2 regions of the Pseudomonas sp. GNP012 genome follow, and region 2 is predicted to be linked to the other one. Evidence: riboswitches for the same ligand, from Rfam matches in the RefSeq annotation. Region 2 holds a riboswitch; the other holds the start of a gene.
The links. Region 2 has a riboswitch for cobalamin ahead of cobW (cobalamin biosynthesis protein CobW). Riboswitches for the same ligand answer to the same signal wherever they lie in the genome.

Region 1: another riboswitch for cobalamin. It lies ahead of cobO (cob(I)yrinic acid a,c-diamide adenosyltransferase); the one in region 2 lies ahead of cobW (cobalamin biosynthesis protein CobW).

What each region holds. Positions count from the first base shown of each region.
Region 1 is NZ_JBTGUU010000001.1:3,632,393-3,639,434, forward strand. It holds partial or broken gene cobD (threonine-phosphate decarboxylase CobD) at 1-557, opposite strand, end outside; gene cbiB (adenosylcobinamide-phosphate synthase CbiB) at 550-1,458, opposite strand; gene bluB (5,6-dimethylbenzimidazole synthase) at 1,455-2,105, opposite strand; gene ACXX83_RS16310 (cobyrinic acid a,c-diamide synthase CobB) at 2,102-3,502, opposite strand; gene cobO (cob(I)yrinic acid a,c-diamide adenosyltransferase) at 3,499-4,110, opposite strand; cobalamin riboswitch at 4,193-4,425, opposite strand; gene ACXX83_RS16320 (hypothetical protein) at 4,579-5,163, shown strand; gene ACXX83_RS16325 (PQQ-dependent sugar dehydrogenase) at 5,230-6,543, shown strand; gene ACXX83_RS16330 (O-methyltransferase) at 6,670-7,042, opposite strand, start outside.
Region 2 is NZ_JBTGUU010000001.1:1,962,850-1,969,891, reverse strand. It holds gene ACXX83_RS08820 (magnesium chelatase ATPase subunit I) at 39-1,046, opposite strand; gene cobN (cobaltochelatase subunit CobN) at 1,208-5,056, opposite strand; gene cobW (cobalamin biosynthesis protein CobW) at 5,060-6,130, opposite strand; cobalamin riboswitch at 6,233-6,444, opposite strand; cobalamin riboswitch at 6,640-6,865, shown strand; gene ACXX83_RS08805 (CbtB domain-containing protein) at 6,988-7,042, shown strand, end outside.

The DNA.
Region 1 (7,042 bases), 1.7 Mb from region 2:
AGACGATCAGCCCGACCTGATGGGCAAACGGCGCCAGGCTCAGTTGCGGCGTGTTATCCATGAACGCTTCGTCCACCACCAGCCAGCCACCGCGCTGGGCCAGTCGCGTGTGCCAGTCGAGCAGGCGACTGGGGGAGGCTCAGGCCCGTGGGATTATTCGGATTGACCACCACCAGCACGTCGAAACTGTCGATAAAGAAGTCGACTTCCTGCTCCAGCACTTCGCGCACGATGTAGCCGTTGCGACGCCAGGCTTCGGCGTGCTCGGCGTAGCACGGCGACAACACACCCACCTTGCCTGCCCGCCGCAATCGCGGCAGCAGCTGGATCGCCATTTGCGAACCGGCCACCGGTAATGCCTGCAAGGTGCCGTAGTAATCACAGGCGGCCTGTTCCAGACCATCGTCCGCCTCCGGCAAACGGGCCCAGGCCCGTAGCGGAATCTCCGGCACCGGGAACGGCCAGGGTGCAAGGCCCGTCGACAGGTCCAGCCAGTCGGCTTCATCTATGCCGTATTCGAGCGCCGCCTTGCGCAATCGGCCACCGTGCTCAAGCATAAAATTCAGCCCCCAGGCAGAGAATCAGCAGCCATAACCATACCCCGCGCTGGACCAGTTGCCAGCCTTGGTCAATGGAGTCGGCGTCCGCCGGCACGCCTTCGCCCAGTTGCGGACGCTGGTGCAGTTCACCGTGATAAATCGCCGCGCCGCCCAGTTCAACGCCAAGGGCCCCTGCCCCTGCCGCCATTACCGGGCCGGCGTTCGGGCTGTCCCAGGTCGGGCCCTGGGTGCGCCAGCATTTCAACGCCAGCCGGGTTTTGCCCAGCAGCGCGTAAGTCAGTGCCACCAGACGCGCAGGAATGTAATTGAGCACGTCGTCGATCTTCGCCGCCGCCCAGCCGAACCGTTCGAAGCGCTCATTGCGATAGCCCCACATCGCATCCAGCGTATTGCTCAGGCGATAGAGCACCACGCCCGGCGCACCGGCCACGACAAACCAGAACAACGCGGCGAACACCGCGTCGCTACCGTTTTCCAGCACCGACTCGGTGGCGGCACGGGCGACTTCGGTTTTATCCAGGTCACTGGTTTTACGGCTGACCAGATAACTCACACGCTTGCGCGCTTCATCCAGATCATCGCCGCGCAAGGCCTTGGCCACCGGCGTGACGTGCTCACCGAGGCTGCGCATGCCGAGGGCGCAATAGAGCGCGAGAATCTCGACGATCCAGCCGACGTAAGGCGCCCAGGAAAATGCCGTGACCAACAGCACCAGCGGCAGCACGGCGATCACCCACGCGGTGACGCCATGGCTGCGCCAACCGCGACCGCCGCCGTTGAAACGTTGCTCGATGCGATCGGCAAAACGGCCGAACGCCACCAGCGGATGCCAGCGTTTGGGTTCGCCCAGCAGCGCATCCAGCGCAACCGCGGCGACACTCAACAACGCCACACTCATTGACTCACTCCCCAATAATTTTCATACAGCAATTCATGCAGCGCACGCGCCTGCGCCCAGCCTTCGAGCACCAGCATCGGCGCCGGGTAGAACGCCTTTACCGGCCCCAGGCACAACACCGCCAGCGGTTTGGCTCCCGGCGGCAGCCTCAGCAGGTCCGCCAGTGCCTGGGGTTCGAACAGCGACACCCAGCCCATGCCCAGCCCTTCGGCGCGAGACGCGAGCCACAGGTTCTGGATGGCACAGGACAGCGAGGCCATGTCCATTTCCGGCAAGGTGCGACGGCCGAAGATATGCTGCTCGCGGTCGTCCATCAGTGCGGCGACCAGTACCTCGGCGCAATCGTTGATGCCTTCCACCTTGAGCTTCATGAACTCGTCGCTGCGCTCGCCGAGGGCTTCGGCGGTGCGCACGCGCTCCTCTTCCACCAGGGCCTGGATTTGCCCGCGCAAGGCGCGATCACTGATGCGGATGAAGCGCCAGGGCTGCATCAGGCCGACGCTCGGCGCCTGATGTGCGGCTTGGAGCAGGCGCTGGAGCAACTCGGGCTCGACCGTGCCGCCACTGAAGTGGCGCATGTCGCGGCGCTCGCCGATGGCGCGATAGACCGCTGCGCGTTCGGCTTCGGTGAATGCGTTGTCTGTCATGGCCTCTTCGCGAGCAGGCTCGCTCCCACATTTAGAAGTGAGCTGCCTGAAGAAATGCATTCCTCTGTGGGAGCGGGCTTGCTCGCGAAGGCGGCTTCAAGGTCCGGCGCAAACAGCGCGGCAATCGCCGAGGGGTTCGACGGAAAATAAAAGTGCACATAAGAGGCGGTCATCCGCCCGTCACGGTAAACCGCTTCCGCACCGCGCCCGCCGTTCGGGCTCACGCCCCGGGCAATCGGCGCCAATTCAGTGCTGGTCAGTGAATGGTGATAGGTGTGCCCGCGCAGCGAACCTTCCGGCAACTCCACCGCTTGCAACGCCAACGCTGCCAGACGCTTTTGCATGACCGCATCACCGGTCAGCAAACCAACCAGTTCGGCACGAGTGCCCTCGACATCGGTCAGGGAGTCGAGCAGATACAGCATGCCACCACACTCGGCGAGCAAGGGTTTGCCAGCGGCGTGGTGCGCGCGGATCGCGTCGAGCATCGCGGTATTTTGTGCCAGCGCAACATGGTGCAGTTCCGGGTAACCACCCGGCAGATACAGGCTGTCCGCTTGCGGCAACGCACGGTCGCGGATCGGCGAGAAAAACGACAGCTCGGCGCCCATCGCCCGCAGCAAATCCAGGCTCGCACCGTAGGTGAACGCAAAGGCTTCATCACGGGCCACCGCAATGCGCACACCGGCCAACAGCGGTTCGGCGACGATGACATCGGGGGCGGCGAACTCGACTGCCGGTGGCAGCGCGACCTCGCAACTGCTGGCCAGGGCATCGGCTGCCGCATCGAGGCGCAGGTCGAGATCATTCAGTTCACTGGCTTGAACCAGCCCCAGGTGTCGGCTCGGCAGTTTAATCCCGGTTTCCCGGGACAGCGCGCCGTACCAGCGCAAGCCTTCAGTCAGGCTGCCTTCGAGCAGTTGCGCGTGGCGCAGCGTGCCGACGCGGTTGGCCAGCACGCCGGCGAACGGCAAGTCCGGCTGATAACGCGCCAGCCCCAGGGCCAGTGCGCCGAAGGTCTGGGCCATGGCGGTACCGTCGATCACACCCAGTACTGGCACACCGAAATGCCGTGCCAGATCGGCGCTCGACGGCGTACCGTCGAACAGCCCCATGACGCCTTCGATCAGGATCAGGTCGGCGTCAGCGGCGGCTTCCCACAGCAACCGGCGACTCTCCTGCTCGCCGACCATCCACATGTCCAGTTGATACACCGGCGCACCGCTGGCGCGCTCGAGGATCATCGGATCGAGAAAGTCGGGGCCGCACTTGAACACGCGAACTTTGCGCCCCTGATTGCGATGCAAGCGGGCCAGCGCCGCAGTAACGGTGGTCTTGCCCTGGCCGGAGGCCGGCGCGGCAATCAGAACCGCCGGGCAATGACGAGGCTGGTTCACAGCTCGACGCCTTTCTGCGCTTTGATCCCGGCCTGAAAGGCGTGTTTGATCATGCCCATTTCGGTGACCGTGTCGGCCATCTCGATCATTTCCGGCTTGGCGGCACGCCCGGTGACCACCACGTGTTGCATCGGCGGCCGGGCCTGCAAGTCGCTGAGCACCTGATCCAGATCGAGGTAACCGTGCTTGAGGGCGATGTTCAGCTCATCGAGCACCACCAGGCCGATGGACGGATCGCGCAGCAGTTCCCGGGACACCGCCCACGCCGCTTCGGCGGCAGCGATGTCGCGCTGACGGTCCTGGGTTTCCCAGGTAAACCCTTCGCCCATCACATGAAAACGCACCTGCTCGGGAAAGCGCCGGAAAAACAACTCTTCGCCGGTACTGTTGCGGCCCTTGATGAACTGCACCACACCGCATTGCATGCCGTGCCCCATGGCGCGGGCGAGCATGCCGAAGGCCGAACTGCTCTTGCCTTTACCGTTGCCGGTCAGCACCAGCAACAGACCACACTCGTTCGGGGAATTGGCGATGCGCTCGTCGATCACGGCTTTTTTGCGCTGCATGCGCGCCAGGTGGCGTTCGTCACGATCGGGGGTATCAGTCATGGGGGAGCTCTCCGTTGAGGCAGGAATAACGGCGGGCAGGCACAGCAATAGAAGGCAACAAGCCTGGCATCGCCCACCGTGATGCCGCTGGATGAATCAGGCCGGTCTCCGGGCTCATGAGTGGCGCAAAGCCAGACTGTGCGCCTTCCCGCATCGAATCGACACAGTGGCATCAGACACAGTTTTCACTCATTTACCGTTGCGGGGGCAGCGCCGGAATTGCGGTTCCTCGACCAACAGAAGAACTCGCTCACCGGCTTCCCTGTTTCACTCTGTCGACCCAAGTCACAGAGCACCTGAAACAAGCCGCGAAGGTTAGAGGGTTGGGGGTGGAGCGTCAATTAAAGCCGGGAGGCCAGCTGCCGAATAACTGTCGTCAATCAAAAAACTGACGTCAATCTTGTGCCTCACTCTCAGCAGTGATATCAAAGAGCCACAACCTCACAACACAATAACAAGGGTGAGCCCATGCAAGGCATGATCATCAGCAATCCAAAGCTGGAATTCCTGCGCCCTGTGCTCGAGCGCTGGTTCGAATGCATCGACCGCTATAACGCCGTGCGCGGTGATGGCGACACACCCTACTGGCACGACGAAAAAGCCAATCTCGGACTGTTGTCTGCCGCCGCCTGGATGGCCGAGATGGTCACACTGCAACAGACGCCTACCCGCAAGCAGACCGAAGAAGGCGAACGCAACAGCCGCGCCGACCTGTTCCTCGCCTCGCCCGAAACCCGCGCCTACATCCAGACCAGCCAGCGCTGGCCACGGGTCAACAGCCTCAATCTGACCCAGGCCCTGCTCGACATCGCCAGCGATGCAAAGCGCCTGAGCCACGCCAGCGACCTGAAACTCGGCTGCCTGTTCGTCGCCCCGCAAAAAGCCCAGCAAGGCGCGACACCGGAAGAACTCCAGGACATGGTCGACGACCTGCAAAAGGAACACACCTGCGCGGTCGCCTGGTATTTCCCGTATGCCTACCGCAAGTTGCGCAATGAAGCCGGCAACTATCACCCCGGCATTGCGGTGCTGTTCAAGGAAGCTCGTGGCTAGGGGTTGAACCATTGGACGACAACGCGTCTCTATGATTAGAACAAGGCATTCATAGGGAACACCCGTATGCGCACGCCCCCGCTCGTTCTCGTTATCGCGATCTGCGGAGGGCTCGCCGGTTGTAGTGAGACCGCCGGCCTGCAAGTCTCCGACGGCACCGGCCCTTCACCCCAACTGCCGCCCCCCAACAAAACCCTGATCCCGACTGTGAACATCGCCCCGGCCATCGGCTGGCCACAGGGCGCGAAACCCGTCGCCGCCGCGGGCACTCAAGTGGCCGCTTTTGCCGAAAACCTGGATCACCCCCGCTGGCTTTATGTACTGCCCAACGGCGACGTACTGGTGGCGGAAACCAACGCGCCACCCAAACCCGAAGACGGCAAAGGCATTCGCGGCTGGGTCATGAAGCAAGTCATGGGACGCGCCGGGGCCAGGGTGCCCAGCGCGAACCGCATCACCTTGCTGCGCGACAAGGACCACGATGGCGTCGCGGAAACCCGCACGGTGTTTCTGCAAAACCTCAACTCGCCCTTCGGCATGACCCTGGTCGGCAAGGACCTGTATGTGGCCGACACTGATCGCCTGCTGCGCTTTCACTATGAAAGTGGCGATACGCAGATCAAGTCGCCACCGGTCAAAGTGGTCGACCTGCCGGGTGGCCCGCTGAACCACCACTGGACCAAAAACGTCATCGCCAGCAAGGACGGTCGCAAGCTCTACGTCACCGTGGGCTCCAACAGCAACGTCGCGGAAAACGGCATGGACAAGGAAGAAGGTCGCGCAGCGATCTGGGAAGTGGACCGTGCCACCGGCCAGCAGCGGATCTTCGCCTCCGGCCTGCGCAACCCCAACGGCATGGCTTGGGAGCCGCGCAGTGGCGCGCTGTGGACCGCGGTCAACGAGCGGGATGAAATCGGCAGCGACCTGGTCCCGGACTACATCACCTCGGTCAAGGACGGCGCATTCTATGGCTGGCCTTACAGCTATTACGGCCAGCATGTCGATAGCCGCGTCGAGCCGCAAAACCCCGGTCTGGTGGCCAAGGCCATCGCTCCGGACTATGCCGTCGGCCCGCACACGGCATCACTGGGCCTGACCTTCGCTGAAAACAGCAAGCTGCCGCCGCCGTTCACCCAAGGGGCCTTCATCGGCCAGCACGGCTCCTGGAACCGTAACCCCCACAGTGGCTACAAAGTGATTTTCGTGCCGTTCAGCGCAGGCAAACCTGCGGGACAACCGATTGAAGTGCTCAGCGGTTTTCTCAACGAAAAGGAAGAAGCCATGGGCCGCCCGGTGGGCGTGGTGATCGACCGGCAGGGCGATCTGCTGGTGGCCGATGATGTGGGGAACAAGGTGTGGCGGGTGTCGGCTGCTAGATAACGTTATCACTGAAACATAAAAAACCTGTGGGAGCGAGCTTGCTCACGATGAGGCCAACACACTCAACATCCTGGTTGACTGACATGCCGCCATCGCGAGCAAGCTCGCTCCCACATGATTTCCAGCTCAACGCTTGCGACAAAGTGTGAGCCCGTCACCCAACGGCAACAACGACAGATCCACCCGCACATCATCCTTCAACGCCAGGTTGAGCGCCTGGATAGCCCGGGTGTCCGCGCTCTCGGGGCTGGTCTCAAGCACGCGCCCGCTCCACAGGGTGTTGTCGAACAGCACCAGCCCACCGACCCGCAGCAAACGCAGGGCATGCTCCAGATAACTCGGATAGTAGGCCTTGTCGGCATCGATGAACACCAGGTCGAACTGCTCGCCCCCACCTTGCCGCTCAAGATCGCCGAGGGTTTCCAGTGCGGGGGCCAGGCGCAGGTCGATCCGCCCGGTGAGTCCCGCTTCCTGCCAGTAGCGCCGTGCGATGGCGTTG
Region 2 (7,042 bases):
TCTGGCATTCGCCCCCGCGTCGCAGCGAGGGCGAATGCCTAGGGCTTTTTTGGCCAGCTCGGCACTTCACGTCGTGCGCCGGTCGCCAGCGCCTGGGCAGGCAATTCGCCCCACTGGCCCTGCCCTTCGCTCGGGTTGGCGTGCTGCGGTGCGCAGGGCTGCGGCGCTTGGGATGGCTGAGGCGCCGCAGCCGAATGCTCGCGACGACGATGGCGCAAGGCGAATTCGGCGACGGCGTCGATATCTTCCTCGGCGATAGCGTTCGCCCCGCGCCAGGCGGCGTGAGCCCGGGCGGCACGCAGCCAGACCAGGTCGGCGCGCAAACCATCGACGCCAGCGGCAAAGCAGCGCTCGGTAATCCGTGCCAGCGCCTGGTCGTCCAGAGGAATGCTCGCCAGGGCGTTGCGTGCGTGCTGGCAACGTTCGCGCAGTGACGCCTGCGCCGATTCCCATTCGGCGCAGAAACCTTGCGGATCGCTGTCGAAATCCAGGCGACGACGGATGATCTGGCCTCGTTCGGCCGGCGCTGTGTGACCACCAAGGGCGACATTCAGGCCGAAACGGTCGAGCAGTTGCGGACGCAGTTCACCCTCTTCGGGATTCATGGTGCCAATCAGCACGAACTTCGCCGAGTGCCGATGGGAAATGCCGTCACGCTCAACCAGATTGGTGCCGCTGGCGGCCACATCGAGCAGCAGGTCAACGAGGTGATCAGGCAACAGATTGACCTCGTCGACGTAGAGCACGCCACCGTCTGCCTTGGCCAGTACGCCGGGGGAAAACTGAGCCCGACCTTCGCCCAGCGCCGCGTCGAGATCGAGGGTGCCGACCAGGCGCTCTTCGGTGGCGCCCAGCGGCAGTGTGACAAACTGACCGCTGGCCAGCAGGTCCGCCAGACCACGGGCCAGGGTCGACTTGGCCATGCCGCGCGGACCTTCGATCAGGACTCCGCCGATTTTCGGGTCGATGGCGGTCAGGTACAGGGCCAATTTCAAATCGTCGGCGCCGACCACGGCGGAGAGCGGGAAATGCGGGGTGTCGGTCATTGTTCAATCTCGGTCATGGTCGGTGATCAATTCACAAATATCACAGTTGCCTTCATCCCTGTGGGAGCGAGCCTGCTCGCGAAGGCGGTGTGTCAGCCAGCATAAATGTCGTCTGACGCTCCCTCATCGCGAGCAGGCTCGCTCCCACAGGTTCGAGCGTGTCAGCCGTCTTCTTCTATATCCAGCAACAGATTCTCCAATGCCTCGCGGTAGGCGCCCGGCTCCTTCCACATTCCGCGTTGTTGCGCCTCGAGCATGCGTTCAGTCATGTCGCGCAAGGCATGGGGATTGTGTTCACGGACAAAATCCCGGGTTTCAGGGTCGAGCAAATAGGCGTCGGCCAGCAACGCGTACTGGTGATCGTCGATCAACTGCGTGGTGGCATCGAAGGCGAACAGATTATCGACGGTCGCAGCCATTTCGAACGCACCTTTGTAGCCGTGGCGCTTTACCCCTTCGAGCCACTTCGGATTGGCCGCCCGGGAGCGGATCACCCGGTTCAGCTCTTCCTTCAAGGTGCGAATCTTCGGCAGGTCCGGCTGACTGTGATCGCCATGATAACTGGCCGCCGCCTCGCCTTTGAGGCTTTCCACCGCCGCGAGCATACCGCCCTGGAACTGGTAGTAATCATTGGAGTCGAGCAAATCGTGCTCGCGGTTGTCCTGGTTTTGCAGCACCGCCTGTACCTGGCTCAGGCGCTGGCTGAACTGTTCTCGGGCGGCGGTGCCTTCGTCGGAACCGCCGTAAGCGTAGCCGCCCCAGTTGAGGTAAACCTCGGCCAGGTCCTCGCGGGTTTGCCACAGACGACCGTCAATGGCGCCCTGCACGCCGGCGCCGTAGGCCCCGGGCTTGGCCCCGAAAATCCGCCAGCCGGCCTGCCGTCGCGCAGCGTCTTCATCCAGTCCGGTCTGCAACAAGGCTGCACGCTCGGCACGCACCTTGGCCGCCAACGGATTGAGGTCGTCCGGCTCATCCAGGTCGGCCACCGCTTGCACCGCCGCGTCAAACAGGCGGATCAGATTGGCAAAGGCATCGCGGAAGAAACCGGACACGCGCAAGGTCACGTCGACCCGAGGGCGGTCGAGCAAACTCAACGGCAGAATCTCGAAATCGTCGACCCGCTGACTGCCGGTGGCCCAGACCGGACGCACACCCATCAACGCCATCGCCTGGGCGATGTCATCGCCGCCAGTGCGCATGGTCGCGGTGCCCCACACCGACAGGCCGAGCTGGCGCAGATGATCGCCGTGGTCCTGCAGGTGCCGCTCCAGAATCAGGCTGGCCGACTGGAAACCGATGCGCCACGCCGTGGTGGTCGGCAAATTGCGCACGTCCACCGAGTAAAAGTTACGCCCGGTGGGCAGCACGTCCAGACGACCGCGACTCGGCGCACCGCTGGGGCCGGCCGGGACGAAGCGACCGCTGAGGGCATCGAGCAGACCGCGCATTTCCGCTGGGCCGCAGGCGTCCAGGCGCGGGGCAACTACTTCGCGAAGGCTGTCGATTATGGCACTCACTTCAGCCCAACCTGCCTCCTGTGGGAGCGGACTTGCTCGCGAAAGCGGTGGGTCAAGCGACATCAATGTTGAATGGTCCACCGATTCGCGAGCAAGCCCGCTCCCACAGGGGTCATTCAACACGCCCGAAATCAACTGCGCTGCATACAGCTCCAGGCGCTCGCGGGTATCGCCCGCCGTGCGCCAAATCTCGTCACTGATAAGCAAAAGAGACTCGGGACGCGGCCCGGTCCATGGCTCGCCCAGCGCACAATCCAGTGGGTCAAACCCCAGCGCAAACGCCTTGGCCAGCGCCCGCAGCAGGCTCGATTGCGCTCCTCGGCCATCGCCCCGTGGAATGCGCAACAACGCCAGCAAGGTGTCGATACGCAGGCGACCGGTGGGCGATTCGCCGAACACGTGCAGACCATCGCGGATCTGCGACTCTTTCAAGTCGCACAGGTAAGTGTCGAGTCGCGGCAACCAGATCGCTGCGTCGGTATCGCTGTCGAGTTGCTCGTCCAGCTGCAGTTCACGGTCGATGTGCGAGTCACGCACCAGTTGCAGGATGTCGCGCTGCAACTCCCGAGCGCGGCGCGGATCGAGCAACTGCGCTTCGTAATACTCGTCGGCCAACAGTTCGAGGTTGCGCAGCGGGCCATAGGTTTCGGCGCGGGTCAGCGGTGGCATCAGGTGATCGATGATCACCGCCTGGGTGCGCCGCTTGGCCTGGGCGCCCTCGCCCGGGTCGTTGACGATGAACGGATAGATGTTCGGCAGCGGCCCGAGCAGCGCATCCGGCCAGCAGTTTTCCGACAGCCCCACGCCCTTGCCCGGCAGCCATTCGAGGTTGCCGTGCTTGCCGACGTGAATCACGCCATGGGCGCCATAGGTGTGGCGCAGCCAGAAGTAAAACGCCAGGTAGCCGTGGGGCGGCACCAGGTCCGGGGCGTGATACACCGCGCTCGGATCGACCTGATAACCCCGCGCCGGTTGGATGCCGACGAAGGTCTGGCCAAAGCGCAGGCCGGCGATCATCATCCGTGCACTGCGGCACATCGGGTCGTTTTCCGGCGCGCCCCAACGTTCGAGCACCGCCGCACGATTGGCTTTGGGCAGGGCATTGAACATCGTCAGATAGTCGTCCATTGCCAGGCTTTGCTGGCACGGACGCAAGTCCAGGGTATCGAGATCGTTGCTGACACCGCCCAGCAACTGCTGGATCAGCGCGGTGCCACTGTCCGGCAATTGCGCCGGCAACGGATAACCTTCAGCATGCAGCGCCCGCAGGATATTCAGTGCGGCGGCCGGAGTGTCGAGGCCGACGCCATTGCCGATGCGCCCGTCGCGAGTCGGGTAATTGGCGAGAATCAAGGCGATGCGTTTTTCGGCGTTTGGCACCCGCGCCAGTTCGACCCAGCGTCGCGCCAGTTCGGCAACGAAGTCCATGCGCTCCGGTTGCGGCCGGTAGCAGACCACATCCGACTGGCTGCGCTCACTGCGCCACGCCAGGTCCTTGAAGCTGATCGGACGGCTGATGATGCGCCCGTCCAGCTCCGGCAAGGCAATGTGCATCGCCAGATCACGCGGGCCAAGCCCCTGTTCACTGGCGCGCCAACCCGGTTCGTTGTCCTGGGCACAAATCGCCTGGATCACTGGAATATTGCGACGGAACGGTCGCAGGTGTGGCGCTTCGGGGCTGGACTGGGCGAAGCCGGTGGTGTTCAGGATCACTGAGACACCTGATTCATCCAGCCAATCTTCGACCGCGCCGAGGCAGCCGGGCTCCTTCAAACTGGCCAGCGCAATCGGCAACGGATTCAAACCCGCTGCCTGCAAGCGTTGGCAGAAAACATCGATGAAAGCGGTGTTCGCCGCCTGCAAATGCGAGCGGTAAAACAGCACCGCCGCCACCGGTTGATCGGCGCGCCAGTCGGCTTGCCAGTCGCTCAGTGCGGCAGAATGTTTGTGCGGATGGTAGATCGCCGTACGTGGCAGGGTCTGCGGCTCGCCCCAGGTGTAATCGCGGGCCAGCCAGCGGTTGGCCAGGCAGCGGAAGAAATCCAGGGCGTTGCCCATGCCACCCTGACGCAGAAACTGCCAGAGCCGGTCGCGGTCCGCGGCGCCGACGGTACTCAGGTCGCTGAGCTCCGGGTCCGGGCGGTCATCGCCCGGCACCAGAATCACCTGCACGCCGCGCTGGGACAGCTCGACCAGGCGCTCGATGCCGTAACGCCAATAGGCGATGCCGCCGTGCAGCGAAATCAGGATCACCCTGGCGTGACGCAGCACTTCATCGACGTACAAATCGACCGAGGCATGGTTCTGCACCTGCATCGGGTTGGCCAGGCGCAGGCTCGGGTAATCCTCGGGCAACTGCTGCGCCGCCTCGGCGAGCAGCGCCAGGCTGGAGTCGCCGCTGCACAGGACCACCAGCTCGGCGGGGGTTTGTCCAAGGTCGGCGATGTTGTCATCCGACACGAAACCGCCGGGCTGGGTCCTGAGCAGGTGCATGGCTTACACGCTGAGCGCAGCGCGCAATTGCGCTTCGAGAACGGCGGCGTCGAGTTCCTGGCCGATCAGCACCAGACGGGTGATACGCGCCTCTTCGGCGCCCCACTGACGGTCGAAGTGCTTGTCGAAACGCGTGCCCACGCCCTGGATCAGCAGGCGCATCGGTTTGTTCGGGATTGCTGCAAAACCCTTGACCCGCAGGATGCCGTGCTGGACCACCAGTTGCGTCAGCGCGTCCATCAGCAGGCTTTCGTCGGCTTGCGGCAATTCGATGGAGATCGAATCGAAGGCGTCGTGATCGTGGTCGTCATGATCATCGTCGCCATCGTGATGATGGTCGTGGTGGCTGTGGCGGCTGTCGATGTGTTCTTCGGAGCCGGCACCCAGGCCAATCAGCACGTCCAGCGGCAGGCGACCGCTGCTGGCTTCGATGATTTTCACCGCTGGCGGCAACTCTTCGGCGACTTCCACGCGCACGCGGGCCAGGTCGGCCGGGTTGATCAGGTCGGATTTGTTGAGAATCACCAGGTCGGCGCTGGCCAGTTGGTCGGCAAACAGCTCGTGCAATGGCGATTCGTGGTCCAGGTTCGGGTCGAGTTTGCGCTGGGCATCGACCTGGTCCGGGAAGGCGGCGAAGGTGCCGGCGGCCACGGCCGGGCTGTCGACCACGGTGATCACCGCGTCAACGGTGCAGGCACTGCGAATTTCCGGCCACTGGAAAGCCTGGACCAGCGGTTTTGGCAGGGCCAGGCCCGACGTTTCGATGAGGATGTGGTCGAGATCGCCGCGACGAGCCACCAGTTCGCGCATCACCGGGAAAAATTCTTCCTGGACAGTGCAGCACAGGCAGCCGTTGGCCAGTTCATACACACGGCCGTTGGCTTCTTCTTCGGTGCAACCGATGGAGCACTGCTTGAGGATTTCGCCGTCGATGCCCAGCTCGCCAAACTCGTTGACGATCACTGCGATGCGGCGCCCCTGGGCGTTGTCGAGCATGTGCCGCAGCAGCGTGGTTTTACCCGAGCCAAGAAAGCCTGTGACGATGGTGACGGGAAGTTTGGCCAGTGTTTTCATCGGATGCCCTATGGCTAGGTGGCGGGCATACGGGACGACAACGGGCAACGCAGATGCGCGTGCCTGAAGAGTTCGCCACCGGATCACCCCGCCCGGTTGAAAGTGAGAATCTGTGTCGAGGCAGGTCTCCTGGCTGACGGTGTGCCGGCTTGAGCCTGGCATTCGCTGCGCCTTCCCGCCGGCCTCATGGATTGGGCCTGCAGTGGCGTGGCAACGAACATCACCGTTCACAGTTGCGGGGGCAGCCGCGGCATTGACCGCGTTCCCTTCTTAGCTTCGACAAACGCCGAAGAACCTCGAAAGCGCAAGGCTACGCATGGTATTGGGGCGGGTCAATGTTCACGTGACTTCTGCGGTGTGCCCTTCGCGAGCAAGCCCGCTCCCACATTTGATCGGGTTCTTTCAGAGGAAAAGGGTCAAGTGTGGGAGCGGGCTTGCTCGCGAAGAAAGCGACTCGGTTTCCAGTTGAGAACCCTTGCCAATTGACGCCCAACCCTCGCCCATGCTCTCCTACGCATCTTGTTACGGGTGCCCTTCACAGGGTGAAACGGGAAACCGGTGAATCATGTGCTTTACTCTAAAGCCATGTCAGTCCGGTGCTGCCCCCGCAACGGTAAGCGAGCGAAGCATCAGATCCACTGTGCCACTACGGCATGGGAAGGTGATGCTTGCAGGATCAGGCCCAAGCCTTTGCCCCTCGTGAGCCCGGAGACCGGCCCGCAACATAAAGTGACCATAACGATCACTGAAACAACAAACCCGCGGTGGGCGGGCGCTGTTTGAAACCCTGCGCGCCTGGTCGTGCAGGTTTTTGCATGCGCTCTTGATTCCCCGCTGACAGACCAGAGGGAAACGCCATGTCGATCATCAGCAGCACCGGCCACACTACAGCCAGCACCACTTCTACCCTGA